DNA from 2 places in the Chryseobacterium sp. MEBOG06 genome. Region 2 is predicted to be linked to the other one. Evidence: riboswitches for the same ligand, from Rfam matches in the RefSeq annotation. Region 2 holds a riboswitch; the other holds the start of a gene.
The links. Region 2 has a riboswitch for cobalamin ahead of prpB (methylisocitrate lyase). Riboswitches for the same ligand answer to the same signal wherever they lie in the genome.

Region 1 (4,091 bases), 610 kb from region 2:
TTATTCCCGAAACCTCACCACAGGACAAAACATTCATGAAAAAATCTGTTTAGATTTTTCTTTCACAAACTTTTATTCCCGAAAGTTGAAATTAATTTAAGGCAGGTCTCCTGGCTTACATCTTATAGCCGCCTTCCCGGATTTTTATCCAGTGGTATTAAAGGCTATAAGTAGATTAGTTTACAGTTGCGGGAACAGCTCAGGATTCGAATATTTATTCTCACCTGATTCCCTATTAATGAACAATGTTCAACCTTAAAAACGCTGCAAATATATCATATAAATTAATAGATGTTTTTTTGTGAATTGTACCTGATTTCAAGTCTTTTATGGAATTTAATAAATTATTCAAAAAGATATTTTATCAAATTGATAAGTAATCTATCTTTATTGTTGGTTTTTCAGAATTAAAATTAGGAGCTTTATAGTTTATATTGAATTCATTTTACAATTTCGGTCGTTAAAATGGAATCCCGTGACGAAAAAAGACCTTCTCAAAAATTGAGAAAGTCTCGTGTTTTGACACCACTGCATTTAAAAAAAGTTACCAGTCGTGGCCGGGAAAATATTTTTTTCCTATTTCTTTACTATCTTATGAATGGTTGAATTGGCAGAAGTTTTTACCTCAACAAAATAAACTCCTGAATTCAAAAACCGGATATTAATCTTTGTTGCTTGGGAAGTTAATACTTTCTGCCCTGTAGCAGAATAGATATTCACTTCCTTCACATTCTCAGGACTATCAATTTGAATGAAGTCACTTGCCGGATTAGGATAGATACCGAATTTTTTCTTATTGACGCTGGAAACACCCAATGTAGAAAATGATTCTGCCGGAGTAATTGGTCTTCTTTGTCCGAAACTTAAACCTAGCCAGTCATTGTTATTCAGCTGAATTTGAGATAAATTGGTTTTTGCCTGCCAGCTTGAAAGGTCATTTCCTTTATATAATTTCCAGCTGTTTGGTGCGGAAGGGTTTCCGGTGAAGTTATTCAGTGAAAGACTGGAAACCTGATTACTGGTAGATGTAAAACTGAAATAAGAAGTCTGTGACTGAATTAACTGTAAAGCCTGTTCCGCAGTTATTGTTCCGTTATATTGAATTCCGAATACAAAAGAGTCAGCATTTCCGTTTGTGCTATCTGTCCCAAAGTCAATTACTACCAGACTTTTATTACTTCCGGTTCCTATCCAGTTGGTAATCTGAGAAGAACTGTACCACTTTGAACTGTAGGCAGGGACAGGAGCGGAAGGCTTGGAAGGCGGATCAAAACCATAGGAGATTCCATACCATTTTCCGTCAATCAAAAGGTCATTATTTACTCCGTTATTGAATGATAAATTTTCTGAGGTTAATCCTGACCAGGTAGACCAATAATCATCAAGACTTGGTGTATGATGATTGTAGTTTAAACTGTAAAGAAACCCGGAAGGAATTTCAACCTCTATCTTAGGCTCTGCATTAGCAATAGCATTGATAAGGTCTTCCATTGTTAAGTCATTAGAATCAAAACGATATCCCCATGCATAAGACGTAGGAGTATTGTTATCATTAAAATCAGCAATGAAATAAGCTTTTTTGGAACCGGTTCCTATCCAGAATTTAATGTCATTTTCTGTAAATTGGGCCGACATGGACTGCATGATAAGCAGTAAGAAAAAAAAATAGATTTTTCTCATGATATAATTAAATTAAAGTTTTATTCCCGAAACTTACCTTCAACGGAAAAATAATTTCTTGTCTGAAGATGATACTTTAAGGCAGGTCTCCTGGCTTACATCTTATTAGCCGCCTTCCCGGACTTCTCATCCAGTGGCATTATGTGCTATAAGTTGAATAGTTTACAGTTGCGGGTACAGCTCAGGATTCGAATATTTATTCTCACCTGATTCCCTATTAATGAACAGTGTTCAACCCTAAAAGTCCGCAAATATATCATATAAATATTTAGGACGTGTTTTGTGAATTATCTTTGCTTTAACAGGTTTTTTCATGGTAAATAAGTTTTCTAAAAGCTTGTTTTATTAAATTAACAATCCATTATATGAGTTCGTTGGATTTTTAGAATTAAAATCAAAATTTTTATTGTTTATACTGAATTCATTTTGAAGGATCTATTGTTAAACTACAATTATCATTAGATTCAAGATCAGTTTATAATCAATTTATACTTTCGCAGCCATACAATAGAATATGAAAAAATTACTATTATCTGCTTTGATGCTTACAGCGCTGGCATCATGTAAGGATGATGATCCTGTAAACAATCAGGATATTAATTATTCCAAGCTTCCTCAGGAATTTCCTTTTTCTAAATTAGCTACAATCAGTGGAGTAGACGTCATCAACGGAGGATTTGGCTCCGGAGCTGCTGCTCACCCCACCAGAAAAGGCGAGTTTTACGTCATTACAGACCGTGGCCCGAATACGGACTACCTTAATGGTAAAAAATTTCTGACACCTGGCTTTACACCTACCATTATGCATTTTAAAATTAATGCCGAAGGTAACGTAGAGGTAATCAAATATATTAAGCTTAAAAATCCATCCGGACAGCTTATTACAGGACTGCCGAACCCTGTAGGAATGGGCAGTACGGGTGAAGTGGCTTACGATGCCTCCGGAAATGTTTTAGGAACAGATAAATACGGATTGGATAGTGAAAGCATTGTAGCTGCAGCAGATGGTACATTCTGGGTGTCAGATGAATATGGGCCTCATATTGTACATTATAGTGCTGATGGAGTAGAGATGGAAAGAATAAGCCCGATAGGAGTGAACACCGGAACAAGGAAACTGCCTGCCGTTTTAGCCAAAAGAAGAGCAAACAGAGGGATGGAAGGACTATGCATTACTCCCGATGGTAAAACTTTGGTAGGTACTATACAGTCTATGATGTTTGTACCAAGTAAAACGCTGGCAACCAATACAACTTTAACGAGGATTGTGACTTTTGATATTGCCACAGGACAGACCAAACAGTTTTTATATAAACAGGATGGTGGAGCTTCCGACTCAGTTTGTGATATCACAGCATTGAGCAATACAGAGTTTTTAGTCATCGAAAGAGACGGTAATTTTGGATCTCAGGGAGGGATTAAAAAAGTGTATAGAATCAATTTAGCTAACGCTAGTGATGTCAACGGAGCTGATATTTCAGCTGTAGACGGAATGAAAGTGAATGGTAAAGCCCTGGAACAATGTTCGTGGGATGAAATAACTAACGCAGGAATAAAAGCCGTTTCCAAATCATTAGCTGTAAATCTGGTTACCAAACTGGGGTATGAGCATGATAAATTTGAGGGAATTGTTTACTTAGGAAACAATAAACTGGCTGTTTTCAATGATGATGATTTCGGAGTAGTGGATGATGGAAATGGAAATCCCAAAGCAAAAATTCTGCCTAAAACAGGAAAGGTGGACAAAGGAACAATGTATGTAGTCGATATTCAATAATTAGATTTTTTTAAAGAAAACGGCGGAATCGAAGATTCCGCCGTTTTTATTTGTATGATTCTAAGGTATTTAATCTTTCAATAGGAACGGGCTTTAGCCCGTTTAATACATAAAAGAAATAATGCCATTGGCTTTAGCCAAAACATAGCCTCTCAATATTAATTAAATCCCTCAATAATCTTAGAGAAATCTTCTAATTTTAAAGCTGCTCCTCCGATAAGACCACCGTCAATATCAGGTTGAGAGAAAATTTCCTTTGCATTGTCCGGCTTTACAGAACCACCATAAAGGATAGAAACCTCATCAGCAACTTCCTGTCCATATTTGGAAGCAATAATATTTCTGATGTGAGCATGGATTTCCTGAGCCTGCTCAGGAGTCGCAGTTTCTCCCGTTCCGATAGCCCATACAGGTTCGTAAGCGATTACTACCTTTTTGATTTCATCAGCAGAAAGGGTGAAAAGAGCAACTTCAGTTTGGTTTTTTACTACTTCAAGATGCTGTCCCGCTTTTCTCTGATCAAGAGTTTCTCCGTTACAGTAGATAGGAGTAAGACCTTTATCCAATGCTAATTTGATTTTTTTGTTGCAGTGGGAATCAGTTTCTCCGTGGTATTGTCTTCTTTCAGAGTGAC
Region 2 (4,091 bases):
TAACAAATAGAGGAGTGAACATCAGAGTAGGAACTCCCATTAAGTGATAAGAAACGGCGGAAAACCAGTCAAGATTCGGGAACATCTTCTTTTCTTCCCACATGACGGTTTCCAGTCTTTCTGCGATATTATACAGCAGCATATCTCCGGCTTCTTCAGAAAGCTGCTTAGCTACCTTTTTGATCACCACGTTTCTTGGGTCTGAGATGGTATATACCGGATGCCCGAATCCAATGATGACTTCTTTATTGGCGATACGCTTACGGATATCTGCTTCTGCTTCATCCGGGGAATTGTAACGGCTTTGAATTTCAAATGCTACTTCGTTGGCTCCTCCATGCTTTGGCCCTCGCAAAGCACCAATAGCCCCTGTTATACAAGAATAAAAATCGGAAGCTGTTCCCGCAATGACACGTGCAGTAAAAGTGGACGCATTAAACTCGTGCTCAGCATAAAGATTTAGAGATATTTCCATTGCCTTTACCCAGGAATCAGGAGCTTTTTTGCCATGCAACAGGTGTAAGAAATGCCCACCAATAGTGTCATCATCTGTTTCAACATTGATTTCTTTACCATTATGAGTATAGTGATACCAATATAATAGCCCTGAGCTAAATGATGCCAGAAGTTTGTCCGCAATATCTCTTGCTCCTGCCATATTATGATCATCTTTTTCCGGCTGAATACTTCCGACTGCAGATACCATTGAGCGCATGACATCCATTGGGTGTGCTGCTGCGGGAATACTCTTTAAAATATTTCTTACAGAATGAGGCAATCCTCTTAGAGACTTTAATTTTGCTTTATAGTTTTTCAACTGGGAGGCGGTAGGCAGCTGGCCGTATATCAGAAGATAAGCAACTTCCTCAAACTCTGTTTTTTCTGCCAGATCCAGAATATCATATCCTCTGTAATGAAGATCGTTTCCGCTCTTTCCTACACTACAAAGCGCTGTATTCCCTGCTGTGACACCCGAAAGAGCGACGCTCTTTTTAGGTTTAAATGTTGGTTCGGTGCTCGTTGACATATCAATTATTTTGTTTAAAAAGGTTATCTAATTTTTGTTCGTAATTATAATATCCGATGCTTTTATAGAGCTCTTCCCTTGTTTGCATCGTATCCAGTACATTGGCTTGTGTGCCTTCTTTACGGAGATGTTCGTATACATTCTGAGCTGCTTTGTTAGCCGCACGGAACGCAGAAAGTGGATAAAGAATCAACCCTACCCCTGCATTTTTCAATTCTTCTACAGTATACATTTCAATCATTCCGAATTCTGTTATATTGGCTAATACTGGGATTCCTGTGGCATCAACAAATTTTTGATAAAAGGTTAGGTCCGGAACGGCTTCTGCAAAAATAAAATCTGCTCCGGCCTCTTTGTAAGCTACTGCTCTTTCCAGTGTCTTTTCAAGACCTTCATTAGCGAAAGCATCTGTTCTGGCGCCAATTACAAAATTATCATCACTACGGGCATCCGCAGCAGCCTTCAGTCTGTCTACCATTTCTTCTTTGCTTACCACTTCCTTTCCAGGGCGGTGTCCGCAGCGCTTTGCACCTACCTGATCTTCAATATGTAATGCGGCTGCTCCGGCCTTGATCAATGATTTCACCGTTCTTGCCACATTAAATGCAGAAGGACCAAATCCAGTGTCTACATCTACCATTAACGGGAGGTCGCAAACATTGGTAATACGCTGAACGTCTATTAAAACATCTTCCAGCGTCGTAATTCCCAGATCCGGAATTCCTAAAGAACCTGCCGCCACACCTCCACCGGAAAGATAAATAGCATTGAAGCCAGCCTGCTGTGCGAGTAACGCATGATTGGCATTAATAGTTCCAACAATCTGAAGAGGACTTTCTTTTTCCATGGCCTCCCGAAATTTCATACCGGGAGACTTCAAACTTTCACTTTTAGTCATTATAATATTTATTGTTTAGTTGAAATTTGTTCGTAGAAGACAATAGACAAACATTGCAGTAAGCAGCTCTATCCAATGATGGGCGATAAAAAGTAATGAACGGAAGAGAAGCAAAGTAATGCTCTCCGTTTTCCGAAATTCGGAATTTTGAATAATTAAGTTCCTGCAAACCTGTTTGTTTCCAAGTCTGCTGCTCCTGCATAAATAATCGAGATCGGATAGATACACTTTTTAACTTTTTATGTTGATTAATAAAAAGTTCCTGATAAACTTCACAATACCTTTGGGAAAGAAAACTATGGAAAAGGAAAATACGGTGAACGATAGCATAATGAAAAAGCATACTGCTCCATTACCTATTTGTATCACAAAATAACATGACCTGACAAAGATTTTTGACCAAAATGTTATCCATATCGTATCATACCTGACTATAAGCTTCAGACCGCGAAAGCATCGTCAATTCGAAATAGGCAGGTCTCCTGACTTGTAACAGTTTTTATCGTCCTTCCCATATCCCGGGTATACAGTGGACCTTTATTTTGATAAAAACCTTATCCGTTACTTACAGTTGCGCGACAGTTCGTGATTTGCACACGATTCCCTTTTAATACACAGCTAAGTGTAACCATTTTCGGTTGATAAAGAAGGTGTTAAGAACTCCTTGGTGGTAAATATAAGTATTTTATGAAAATGACCAAGAGATTTTATGCAAACAATAATTATTCCAAGCTAATCAACTGTAAATGTATCATTTAAAAAAACACAATTAACAGTTCAGACATTACAATTTAGGCAATAACATTAATTTTTCGTTACTAAATTCATAAGATATGACGGTAAAATATTAAACCAACCTAAATAAAAACCTTATTTTACCTTTGCTTGACATTCACAAATAACAGATGTTTTCAAGGAAATTTTTGCCCTTTTTTACAAAAGTATTTTCTGAAATTTTCGCATAGGTAAAATCCGTATTGAGTGTCTGAAATTTTTACTGAAAACTTTACTGAAATTGTATTTTCAGAGACTTTATCGTAAGACATTTTACTTTAAAATAAGTTTCGGCCCATTGCTTTTAGCAATGGGCCAAAACTTATTTTTTACCGCTTTCAACAAGCGGAAATATTATTTTATTTTAAATCTCTAGATTTTAGCTCTTCCTGTAATTCCCAGTCGACTTTTTTTGAATTTATGACAAAAGGAATAAAAACAACAGGTAAAAATGTAAAGAATCCAAAGCCATTTTTCACTGTACTGTAAATAGAAATACCAGCCATAAACCCTACTATCACTGCATTCATTATTTTGTTTGAACTGGCTTTTTTCGCTCTTTCTATCAGTTCCTGATTGTTTAACTCATTCAGTTTATTTTCTATTGGTTATTTAGATTTAAAGGTTACGAAATTTATACTAAATTGTTGAGCTAAAACATCCAACAGTATAAATAACCAAGATACAAAAAATATTTTTCCAATAAAATAAGAACAGCTAAAGGATCAGTATTCCTTTAGCTGTTCCGGTTGTAATGTTTGAGTTCATGTTTTGAACCTTAGCTGAGAGCAGTAACGGGATAACGGTTTTTAAATCTTTTAAAATCTTTTAAAGTATATTCCGGGCAGGCGCCTTCCTGTGAAGTAATAAAGGCCCCCAGTGAAACCGCCTGAGTCATAATCTCATGAGCAGAAGCTTCATTCCCGATCCTTTTGGATAAAAATCCTGCCAAAAATGAATCTCCGCTTCCCACCGTATCTTTAACCTCAACCGGGATTGTAGGATAGAGATAAAAACGATCATCTATAGCATACAATGCTCCTTTACTTCCTTTAGAAATAATAATTTCCCGAATCCCGAATTTGTCCTGCAGATATCTGATACTGTCTTCTTCGGTTTTATATTCTTTATCTAGAAAGTCCAGAACCATCCTCAGTTCTGCTTTATTGAATTTTGCCAAATGAGTTTTATGCAGCAGTTCGTTAATAATTCTGATATCGTAATAAGGTGCTCTCAGATTGATATCGAAAACATTATAACTTCCTGTTTCAAGCAGTTCAAATAATGTATTTTTTGTTTTTTCATTTCGGGCAGCCAATGTTCCAAAGACCAAAGCATCTGCTGTTCTGGCAGACTTAAGATTTTCAGGTGTCGTTCCTATAAAATCCCAGG

Region 1: linked by a shared signal. The riboswitch ahead of LF887_RS06535 (T9SS type A sorting domain-containing protein) and the one ahead of prpB (methylisocitrate lyase) in region 2 are both predicted to bind cobalamin.

What each region holds. Positions count from the first base shown of each region.
Region 1 is NZ_CP084580.1:1,399,803-1,403,893, forward strand. It holds cobalamin riboswitch at 83-273, opposite strand; gene LF887_RS06535 (T9SS type A sorting domain-containing protein) at 577-1,680, opposite strand; cobalamin riboswitch at 1,743-1,935, opposite strand; gene LF887_RS06540 (esterase-like activity of phytase family protein) at 2,195-3,457, shown strand; gene tpiA (triose-phosphate isomerase) at 3,616-4,091, opposite strand, start outside.
Region 2 is NZ_CP084580.1:2,006,069-2,010,159, reverse strand. It holds gene prpC (2-methylcitrate synthase) at 1-1,027, opposite strand, end outside; gene prpB (methylisocitrate lyase) at 1,029-1,925, opposite strand; cobalamin riboswitch at 2,380-2,573, opposite strand; gene LF887_RS09220 (hypothetical protein) at 3,059-3,229, opposite strand; gene LF887_RS09215 (carbohydrate kinase family protein) at 3,478-4,091, opposite strand, start outside.